4 regions of the Methylobacterium terrae genome follow, and region 2 is predicted to be linked to each of the others. Evidence: predicted binding sites of a transcription regulator. Region 2 holds the regulator's gene; each other region holds the start of a gene.

Region 1 (2,175 bases), 2.2 Mb from region 2:
TTCCCGAGCCGCCCCTCGTTGTGGGCGATCAGCACCGAGGCCGCGGCCAGGATGTGGCCGGTCGAGCGGTAGTTGTTCTCGAGCCGCACCACCAGGGCGCCGGGGAAGTCGTGCTCGAAGCGCAGGATGTTGTCGACCTCGGCGCCGCGCCAGCCGTAGATCGATTGGTCGTCGTCGCCGACGCAGGCGACGTTGCGGTGCCCCTGCGCCAGCAGGCGCAGCCAGAGGTACTGGGCGACGTTGGTGTCCTGGTACTCGTCGACCAGGATGTAGCGGAAGCGCTGCTGGTAATTGGCCAGCACGTCCGGGTTCTCGCGCCACAGCCGCAGGCAGAGCAGCAGGAGGTCGCCGAAATCGACGGCGTTCAACGCTTTCAGCCGTTCCTGGTAGGCGGCGTAGAGCGCGCCGCCCTTGCCGAAGCCGAAGGCGCCGGCCTCGCCCGCCGGCACCTGCTCGGGCGACAGGCCGCGGTTCTTCCAGCCGTCGATGGTGCCGGCGAGGCTGCGGGCCGGCCAGCGCTTCTCGTCGAGGTCGGCCGCCGCGATCACCTGCTTCAAGAGCCGCAGCTGGTCGTCGGTGCCGAGGATCGTGAAGTCGGAGCGCAGGCCCACGAGCTCGGCGTGGCGGCGCAGGATCTTGGTGCCGATGGCGTGGAAGGTGCCGAGCCACGGCATCCCCTCGCCTGCCGGACCGATGAGCGAACCGATGCGCTCCTTCATCTCCCGGGCGGCCTTGTTGGTGAAGGTCACCGCCAGGATGTCGAAGGGCCGGGCGCGGCCGGTCGAGATCAGGTGCGCGATGCGGGTGGTCAGCACCCGGGTCTTGCCGGTGCCGGCGCCGGCCAGCACCAGCACCGGCCCCTCCGTCGCCTCGACGGCGCGGCGCTGCTCGGGGTTGAGCCCGGCGAGGTAGGACCCCTCCTGCGGCACCACCGCGGCGCGGGCGCGGGCGGAGATCGAGGTCGGGGCGGTCCCGGCGGGCAGTTCGCGAGTCATGCGCGCATCACTGGACCAAAACGCGAACGGCGTCGAGGGTGGCGGGCGCATCCCTCGTCCGCGAGCGCCCGGAACCGCGCAACGGAACCTTGCGCGGCCCCCGGCGTCGTCTCCCACGGACGATGCCCCCGCACACGGAAGGACACCCCGATGCGCGCCCACAGCCTCCTGATCCTGGCGCTCGCCGCCGCCGCGCCGCTCCCGGCGCTCGCCCAGAACCAGGTGCCGGTCAACCGCTCGCAGCAGCGGGTCGAAGGGATCAACCGCTCGCTCGAGGCCGGCGCCGAATCGCGCGGCATCCAGCAGCAGAACCGGTTCGAGACCAACCAGCTCCAGGGCCAGATCCAGCGCCAGCAGAGCGTCGCACCGCCGCCCCCGGCGCCGATCATCGTGCCGAACCGCTGACGGCGGGGGCGACCGGTCGCCGGGCCGAAGCCTCTAGTGCCGGACCCGGGCGCCCCCGGCCGCGAAGGCCATGGTGTCCGGCCGGGCGTGGCCGCGGGCCGGGATGCCGATCACCCGCCCGAGATCGTCGGGACGTGGCAGCCGGGCATGCGACCCGAGCATCACCGCCAGGTTGGCCTGGATGTCCTCGGGAAAGGCCGCCACCCGGCGCGTCGCCGGGTCGACGTGGAGCGACAGGTTCTCCGAGGTCGCGGCGACCCAGCCCTCGGTGGCGTGCCGGATCTCGGAGTAGAAGTGGATGCGCTTCTCGTCGAAGGCGATGAGCTGCAGCGTCACCCGGATCGGATCGTCGAGCACGAGTTCGCGGCGGTAGCGCACGTGGACTTCGGCCGCGAAGGTCGTGCCGCGCCCGCTCTCCATGTAGTCGGGTCCGAGGCCGACCACGCCGAACGCCTCGTCCACCGCCCGGTCGAACAGGACGTGGTAGTACGCCATGTTCAGGTGACCGTTGTAATCGATCCAGCCGGGCTCGATCGCCATGGTGGACGATACGAAGGGCGCGAAGAAGAAGACCGATGCGGGACGGTCGTCAGCCATTGTGGGGCTCCCGATCAGGCGCAGGCGGGATGACAAGGGCGCCGTGGGACGTACCATGCCTGATCCGGCGATGCACCCCCGATCGGGTTGCACCTTGGGGCAAGGCGGCACTCCCGTGACGCACTTCTCCGTGACCGGCGGTCCGGATATGCCGGGCCGGACGCGGCTGCTAGAGTGG
Region 2 (2,175 bases):
CGATACGGGGCTCGCCAAGTCCGCTGTCACGGTCGGCCACAACCTCAAGGCGGTGATGGCCGACCTCGAGAAGCGGATGCGGGCGGCGGCGGCCGACCTCGACTTCGAGGAGGCGGCGCGCCTGCGCGACGAGCTCAAGCGCCTCCAGGCGACCGAGCTCGCCATCGCCGACGACCCGATGGCCGAGCAGGCCGACGTCGAGCGCGAGGCCGGCCGCTTCGGCGCCAAGCGCAAGCGGCGCGGCCCCGAGCCGCTCGGCTACGGCCCCGGCGGCAAGGGCACCTCCGACGAGGGCACCCGCATCCGCGAGCCCGACCTCGACGAGATGGGCCCGGGCACCGACCGCGAGGTGCCGTTCTCCTACGCCGAGCGCCCGACCGGCCGCTCGACGCAGGGGTTTCCGGGCCAGCGGCCGAAATACAAGGGGCGCAAGGGGCGGGGCTGACGCCCCGTCCCGCCCGAATAGGCTCGATCTCTCCTCTCTGCCGGGGGCCGTTGCTGTGCTCTCGCGCGGATTTCGCCGACCCGCTTGCGGAACACTTGCGGAACGCTTACCATGTTCGCGATTTGTTTCCGGAGCGCGCCAGCGCGGGGATGAGAGTGTCACATGCTCACGCGTAAGCAGTTGGACCTGCTCCGCTTCATTCAGCAGAGAATGCGCGAGACGGGCGTGCCCCCGTCCTTCGACGAGATGAAGGACGCCCTCGACCTCAAGTCGAAATCGGGCATCCACCGCCTGATCACGGCGCTCGAGGAGCGCGGCTTCCTGCGCCGCCTGCCGAACCGGGCCCGGGCGATCGAGGTGATCCGCCTGCCCGACACGGTGACGGGGCCGGCGCAGGCCGCGCCGAGCGCCGAGGTGGTACGGTTCAACCCCAGCGTGGTCGAGGGCGGTCGCGCCCACGAGCCGAAGCGGCCCGCCGGCATCCCCGCGATGGCGACGGCATCGGACGAGAACGGCCAGTCGGTCAGCGTGCCGGTGATGGGCCGGATCGCCGCCGGTACGCCGATCTCGGCGATCCAGAGCCAGAGCCGCACGGTGGCGATGTCGCCGGACTTCCTCGCCAGCGGCGAGCACTACGCCCTGGAGGTGCGCGGCGACTCGATGATCGAGGCCGGCATCCTCGACGGCGACCTCGTGGTGATCCGCCGCCAGGAGACCGCCAATACCGGCGACATCATCGTGGCGCTGATCGACGACGAGGAGGCAACCCTCAAGCGCCTGCGCCGCCGCGGCTCGTCGATCGCGCTCGAAGCCGCCAACCCGGCCTACGAGACCCGCGTGCTCGGGCCCGACCGGGTGCGGATCCAGGGCCGGCTGGTGAGCCTGGTCCGGAAGTACTGAGGCGGGTCGAGAGGCGACGCCCGAACCCTCCCCCGCAGAGGGGAGGGTTCGGGCGGTGCGCCCTTCAATGCGCGCTGCCCGTCGCCACGAACTTGAACAGGAACACGCCTGCGATCACCCACACCACCGGCTTCACCTCCCGGAACCGCCCGGTGAGCAGCTTGATCACCGCGTAGGTGATGAAGCCGAAGGCGACGCCGTTGGCGATCGAGTAGGTGAAGGGCATCAGGAGCGCCGTGACGCAGGCCGGCAGCACCTCGGTCAGGTCGTCCCAGTCGAGGTCGACCAGCTCGTGCAGCATCAGGCAGGCGACGTAGAACAGGGCCGGGGCCGTGGCGTAGGCCGGGACCGAGCCGGCGAGCGGCGCGAAGAACAGGCAGGCGAGGAAGAGAACCGCCACCGTGGCGGCGGTGAGCCCGGTGCGGCCGCCCTCCTCGACGCCGGACGCGCTCTCGAGATACGCCGTGGTGCTCGAGGTGCCGAGCAGCGAGCCGACGAAGATCGACGAGGAATCGGCCATCAGGGCCTTGTCGAGGCGCTCCATCTTGCCTTGCGTGAGCAGCCCCGCCCGGTTGGCCACGCCCATCAGCGTGCCGGTGGCGTCGAACAACTCGACGAGGAAGAATACCAGGATCACGTTGAGGAGCCCGCCCGACAGGGCGCCGGTGATGTCGAGGGCGAACAGGGTCGGGGCGATCGAGGGCGGCAGCGAGGCGACGCCCTGGAAGTTGTTGTCGGCGACGACGAAGCTGAGGGCCGTGACGGTCAGGATGCCGGCCAGCAGCGCGCCGCGCACCTTGCGCACCGAGAGCACCGCGACGATCAGGAAG
Region 3 (2,175 bases), 1.1 Mb from region 2:
TTCGAGACGTAAGCGCCGACGATATCGCTCGTCAGCTCGATCAGAGGGGAGGTGACGGAGGCTGCGTCTTCCATTTGTCATCCAATTCTTTCGACATACTGATGATGCGGCCCGCTCAGAATTTGGTCAAGGATATAATTCAGCAACCACCCTATAAAGCGTTGTGGGTACCGGGTGTGGATCTGCGACATCAGCAGACCACGCGCCGCTCACAGACAATCCATTTTCAACTTCTACTGCGTAGGAGTGCCGGACCAGCGCGCATTACGGCAGCCTGCAAGGGAGGAGAGCCACGCCTCGGCGCGCGGCTCTCGCGTTGCATTCACCGGCGGGGCGATGGTGAGCCTTACCGAGCGCCTGCCACACTGTTCGCCGTCTGGACGACAGCCGCGGGCAGCAGCGCGCGCTCAAGGCGCGCCTGCACACCACGCTCCACGACGCTGGCCATGGCGAGGGTGATCCGGCCGATGCCGACGGCGGTTAGGAACGCGGCGCGCAGGTTCTGCATGGGTGAGACCCTGGATTGATCGGAGCGTAGCTATGGCCGGGCGAGGCGTCCGCTGTGTGGTCCGCCTTGGGCATCTTTGAGCTCAAATGATTTCAATCGTATTCCAGGCCACTCGGGCGCCTAGCACGAACCCTCGCCACATTGCCGGGCGCCGGACCCATCACCTTACGCGACCATACAGATCAAGGTTCGTAACGCTGGCGCAGCGTTTTGGGCGACTACCCGCCGCTCACCTGCTCGGCGAAGTCCTCTGGCACCTCACCGAACTGGCCGACGATCGCGACGCTCTCAAGCTCGCCCGTCTCGTCGTCCGCCACGATACGCAGGGCCGCAGCTCCCGGCATCCGGCCAGAGATCGCCTCCGCCCGCTTGAGCGCCCCGCTCTCCGTTGGTGCCACGTCCCGGCTGCCCGGTCGCAGCCGCTTCCGGTGGATCTCGAACGTCTGCACCATGAACGTGGTCCGCATTCCCATGACGATCTCCCGAGCCTGTCATCCCCGCTCCGCACAGGCCCGAAGCTCGGCCTTGACCGGGAACCTCCGGCCTGTTTGTTCTATTTTCGTTCTTACACGGCGGAGGGCAGCGGGTGAGTCTTTTCCGGGTCGGCGACCAGGCGGTGGACGGCGGCGGGCTCGTGCGGATCCCGTTCATGCTCCCGACGCTCTGCGCCGGGTTCCCGAGCCCAGCCGAGGACTTCATCGAGGGCGCCCTGGAGCTGCCGCGCTGGCTGGTACCGAACCCGCCGGCGACCTTCATCTGGCGCGTCCGCGGCTGGTGCATGAAGGGCGCCGGCATCCACGACGAGGATCTTGCCGTGGTCGACCGCTCGCTGTCGCCCGTCTCCGGCGCGGTCGTCGTCGCGGTGATCAACGGCGAGATGAGCCTCAAGCGTTTGGTGATGACCGGCAACCGGCTCTCCCTCACGTTCGACAACCCGGAGATGGATCAGGAATTCGCCCTGGAGGACCTGGAGGAAGGCCTGCTTTGGGGCGTGCTGCTGTTCTCGGTGCGCTGGCACCACGTGAAGGCCCGGGCGAGCGTCCAGCGATGAGCCGGGCGATCGCGCTGATCGACGGCAATAGTTTCTACTGTTCCTGCGAGCGCGTGTTCGACCCGAAGCTGACCGGCGCGCCGGTGATCGTGCTCTCGAACAACGATGGCTGCGCCATCGCGCGCACGGCCGAGGCCAAGGCGCTCGGGATCCGCATGGGTGAGCCGTACTTCAAGATCCGCGACCTGTGCCGGCGGCAAAAGGTGCGGGTGTTCTCCTCGAACTATGCGCTCTACGGCGACATGTCGGCCCGAGCGAACAGCGTCTACCGGCAGTTCGCGCCCGACGTGGAGATCTACTCCATCGACGAGAGCTTCCTCGACCTCTCCGACGTGCGCGAGCGCGACCGGGTGGCGCTGGCGCGGGATCTCCGCTCGACCGTCCGGCAATGGACCGGCCTCCCGACCTGCATCGGGATTGGGCCGACGAAGACGCTCGCCAAGCTCGCCAACCACATCGCCAAGAGCATCCCGGAACTCGGGGGCGTGTGCGACCTGTCCGACGAAGCAGAGCGCGCCGCCTGGATGGTCGGGATCTCGGTCGGCGAGGTCTGGGGCATCGGGCGCGCCTCGCTCGCCCGCCTGGAGGCCATGGGCGTCGACACGGTGGCGGACCT
Region 4 (2,175 bases), 440 kb from region 2:
AGCAAGGGCGAACATGCCCCGTCCACGGTCACGATCCGGTCAGGCCCGGGGCGCCGGAGCAACGGAAAGAGGCCGCCCGCGCGAGCGGACGGCCTCGTCGTCGAATCCGATGGACGCGGTCACGCCACCGCGGCCTTGCGTCCCTTGGCCGGGTTGCGGGCCGGCCAGCCGAGGGCCACGAGCCGGGCCTTGGCGTGCTCGCGCACCTCGTCGCGCACGCCCGGCGGCATGGCGGCGAGCGCTCCTTGCGTCTCGGGGGCGAGCATCAGGTCGGTGACCGCGTTGATCGACTGCGCCTGGTCGATACGGGCGGTCAGGTCGGCCTCCGCCGACGCGGCGTCGGTGCGCGGTGCATCGGCGTCGTTCGCGGCTTCCGCGTCATGCCCGTTCGTATCCCGCCCGTTCGCATCCTGCGCGGTCTCCCGCTCGGCCTCGCCGGACATCTGCGCCTCGCGCACCGGCTCGGCCCGGCGCGACTGGTTCGCCGCCACCAGGTCGGGCCGGCTCGCCTTGAACTCGTCGGCCTCGTCCTCGGAGTAGAGCAGGCCGTGCAGGCCGGCGAGCTTGAGGATCACCCGGTCCTTGGCCCGCTTCTCCGCCATCGCGAAGACGTAGGCGGCCTGGCGGCCCGACACGCGGTAGTTCACGCCGATCAGCGCCTCGCCGATCGACCATTCGGTGCGGTCGCCGTTCGGGCCCGGCATGTGGCCGGTCACCAGGATCACCGCCTCGTCCCGCTCCGCCCGCACGATCACCGGCGCGTCGAAGCGGATGCGGGCCTGGACGGCGATCCGCTCCAGGGCCTTGTGGTAGATCACGGCGGTGCCCTGCACGCGCCAGACGTTGCCGGCCAGCGGCTCGCCGTAGGTGGCGAGGATGTCCGCGATCTGCTTGTCCGTGGTTGCGCTCATCTCGATCGATCTCACCTGCTGACAGCGGATTCCGGACGAGGCGGGGCGGCCGGTTCCACGTTTGTTCTCTAGCATGGGATATGGGGATGCGCGAGCGTTTTCGCGAGATCCCGACGAGACGAAATGCACCGCCGCGATGAATTGATGTCGCGCCTCCCAGCCGGAGGGGCGGCCGCGGCAGGACGATGTCCGACCGCAACGGCCGCGCTTTCGGTGGGACGATTTCTGGGCCGTTGCCCGCGGCCGTTGTGTTCGCTAAATGTTCCTATCACGCCTTCGGCGCAAGACTGTGGCCGACCGGTCGAGACGCGCCGTCCGCCGCATCCGGAGCCCCGCATGAGCACCCCCGCCCTCCTCGATCCCTCGACCCTGCTCGAGCGCCCGGGCCAGCGCCGCAGCGCGGTGCGGGGCGCACCGCCCCGGCGCGGGAGCACCCTGGTTCCGGCGGTGCCGCGCCCGGCCCTGGTGGCGGATTTCCTCGCCATCGCGGCCCTCGACCCGGCGGTGGAGCGCCTGCGCGCCGCCCCCGCCCCGGTCCGCCTGCAACTCGGCGACGCGACGGTGGAGCACGCCGCCGATTTCGAGCAGGTGCGCACCGACGAGCCGGGCCTCCTAATCGACGTGGTGGCGGAGAGCGATCTCGGCCGTCACCCGTTCCGCACGGCCTACGTCGCGGGCGAGCCGGTGGTGGCCGAGGACGGCCGCCGCTTCGTCATCGAGAGCGCCGCGACCCTGCGGGCCGAGCCCCGGGTCTCGACGGTGCGCCTGATCATGGCCTGCCGCCGCACCTACGTCTCGGCCGGCGACCGGGTGCGGATCCTGCACCACCTCGACGAGTGCGGCACCGGCCGCCTGGTCGAGTGCGCCGCCATGGCGATCAACGCCCAGGACGGCGTCGCGGCGGTGCTGGCGCTCGCCGTCGAGGGACTGGTGGCGGTCGATATCAGCCGGCCGATCCTACCCGAGACGCCGGTGCGGCGGCGGGTCCTGCCGTATCCGGATCCGTTCGGGTTCTGATTCGTCCCGAGGATCCTGGTCCGACGATCGCGAAGGCGATCTCGAAACCCTCCGGGTCGCACCGGGTCCGCGCAGCCGAGCGCGGGACGACGAGGAGGGTGTCAGGACCGCCTGCCGCGACGCTCTGCGGAGGCGAAAGATCGTCTAAAGGCCCTTCTTCGCCACCGCCGCCTCGACCAGCGAGCGGATCGCCGCCCGCACCGGCTCCGGCGTCTCATCGCGAAGAAACTTCGCCTCGATCTCCTCG

The links. Region 2 encodes LexA, which represses DNA repair genes until DNA is damaged. Its sites were predicted from a motif close to TGTTCNNNNTGTGTTCNG; they were not measured.
Region 1: the regulator LexA is predicted to act here: its motif matches at 1,007-1,024, upstream of DK419_RS00305 (ATP-dependent helicase).
Region 3: the regulator LexA is predicted to act here: its motif matches at 1,058-1,075, upstream of DK419_RS15485 (LexA family protein).
Region 4: the regulator LexA is predicted to act here: its motif matches at 1,161-1,178, upstream of DK419_RS12225 (trna delta -isopentenylpyrophosphate transferase).

What each region holds. Positions count from the first base shown of each region.
Region 1 is NZ_CP029553.1:65,279-67,453, forward strand. It holds gene DK419_RS00305 (ATP-dependent helicase) at 1-995, opposite strand, end outside; gene DK419_RS00310 (hypothetical protein) at 1,146-1,400, shown strand; gene DK419_RS00315 (thioesterase family protein) at 1,434-1,997, opposite strand.
Region 2 is NZ_CP029553.1:2,264,576-2,266,750, forward strand. It holds gene uvrB (excinuclease ABC subunit UvrB) at 1-445, shown strand, start outside; gene lexA (transcriptional repressor LexA) at 608-1,345, shown strand; gene DK419_RS10165 (NCS2 family permease) at 1,410-2,175, opposite strand, start outside.
Region 3 is NZ_CP029553.1:3,364,309-3,366,483, reverse strand. It holds gene DK419_RS15495 (Ros/MucR family transcriptional regulator) at 1-74, opposite strand, end outside; gene DK419_RS28640 (hypothetical protein) at 347-508, opposite strand; gene DK419_RS15490 (hypothetical protein) at 727-981, opposite strand; gene DK419_RS15485 (LexA family protein) at 1,095-1,559, shown strand; gene DK419_RS15480 (Y-family DNA polymerase) at 1,556-2,175, shown strand, end outside.
Region 4 is NZ_CP029553.1:2,701,560-2,703,734, reverse strand. It holds gene DK419_RS12225 (trna delta -isopentenylpyrophosphate transferase) at 120-911, opposite strand; gene DK419_RS12220 (hypothetical protein) at 1,248-1,928, shown strand; gene DK419_RS12215 (hypothetical protein) at 2,073-2,175, opposite strand, start outside.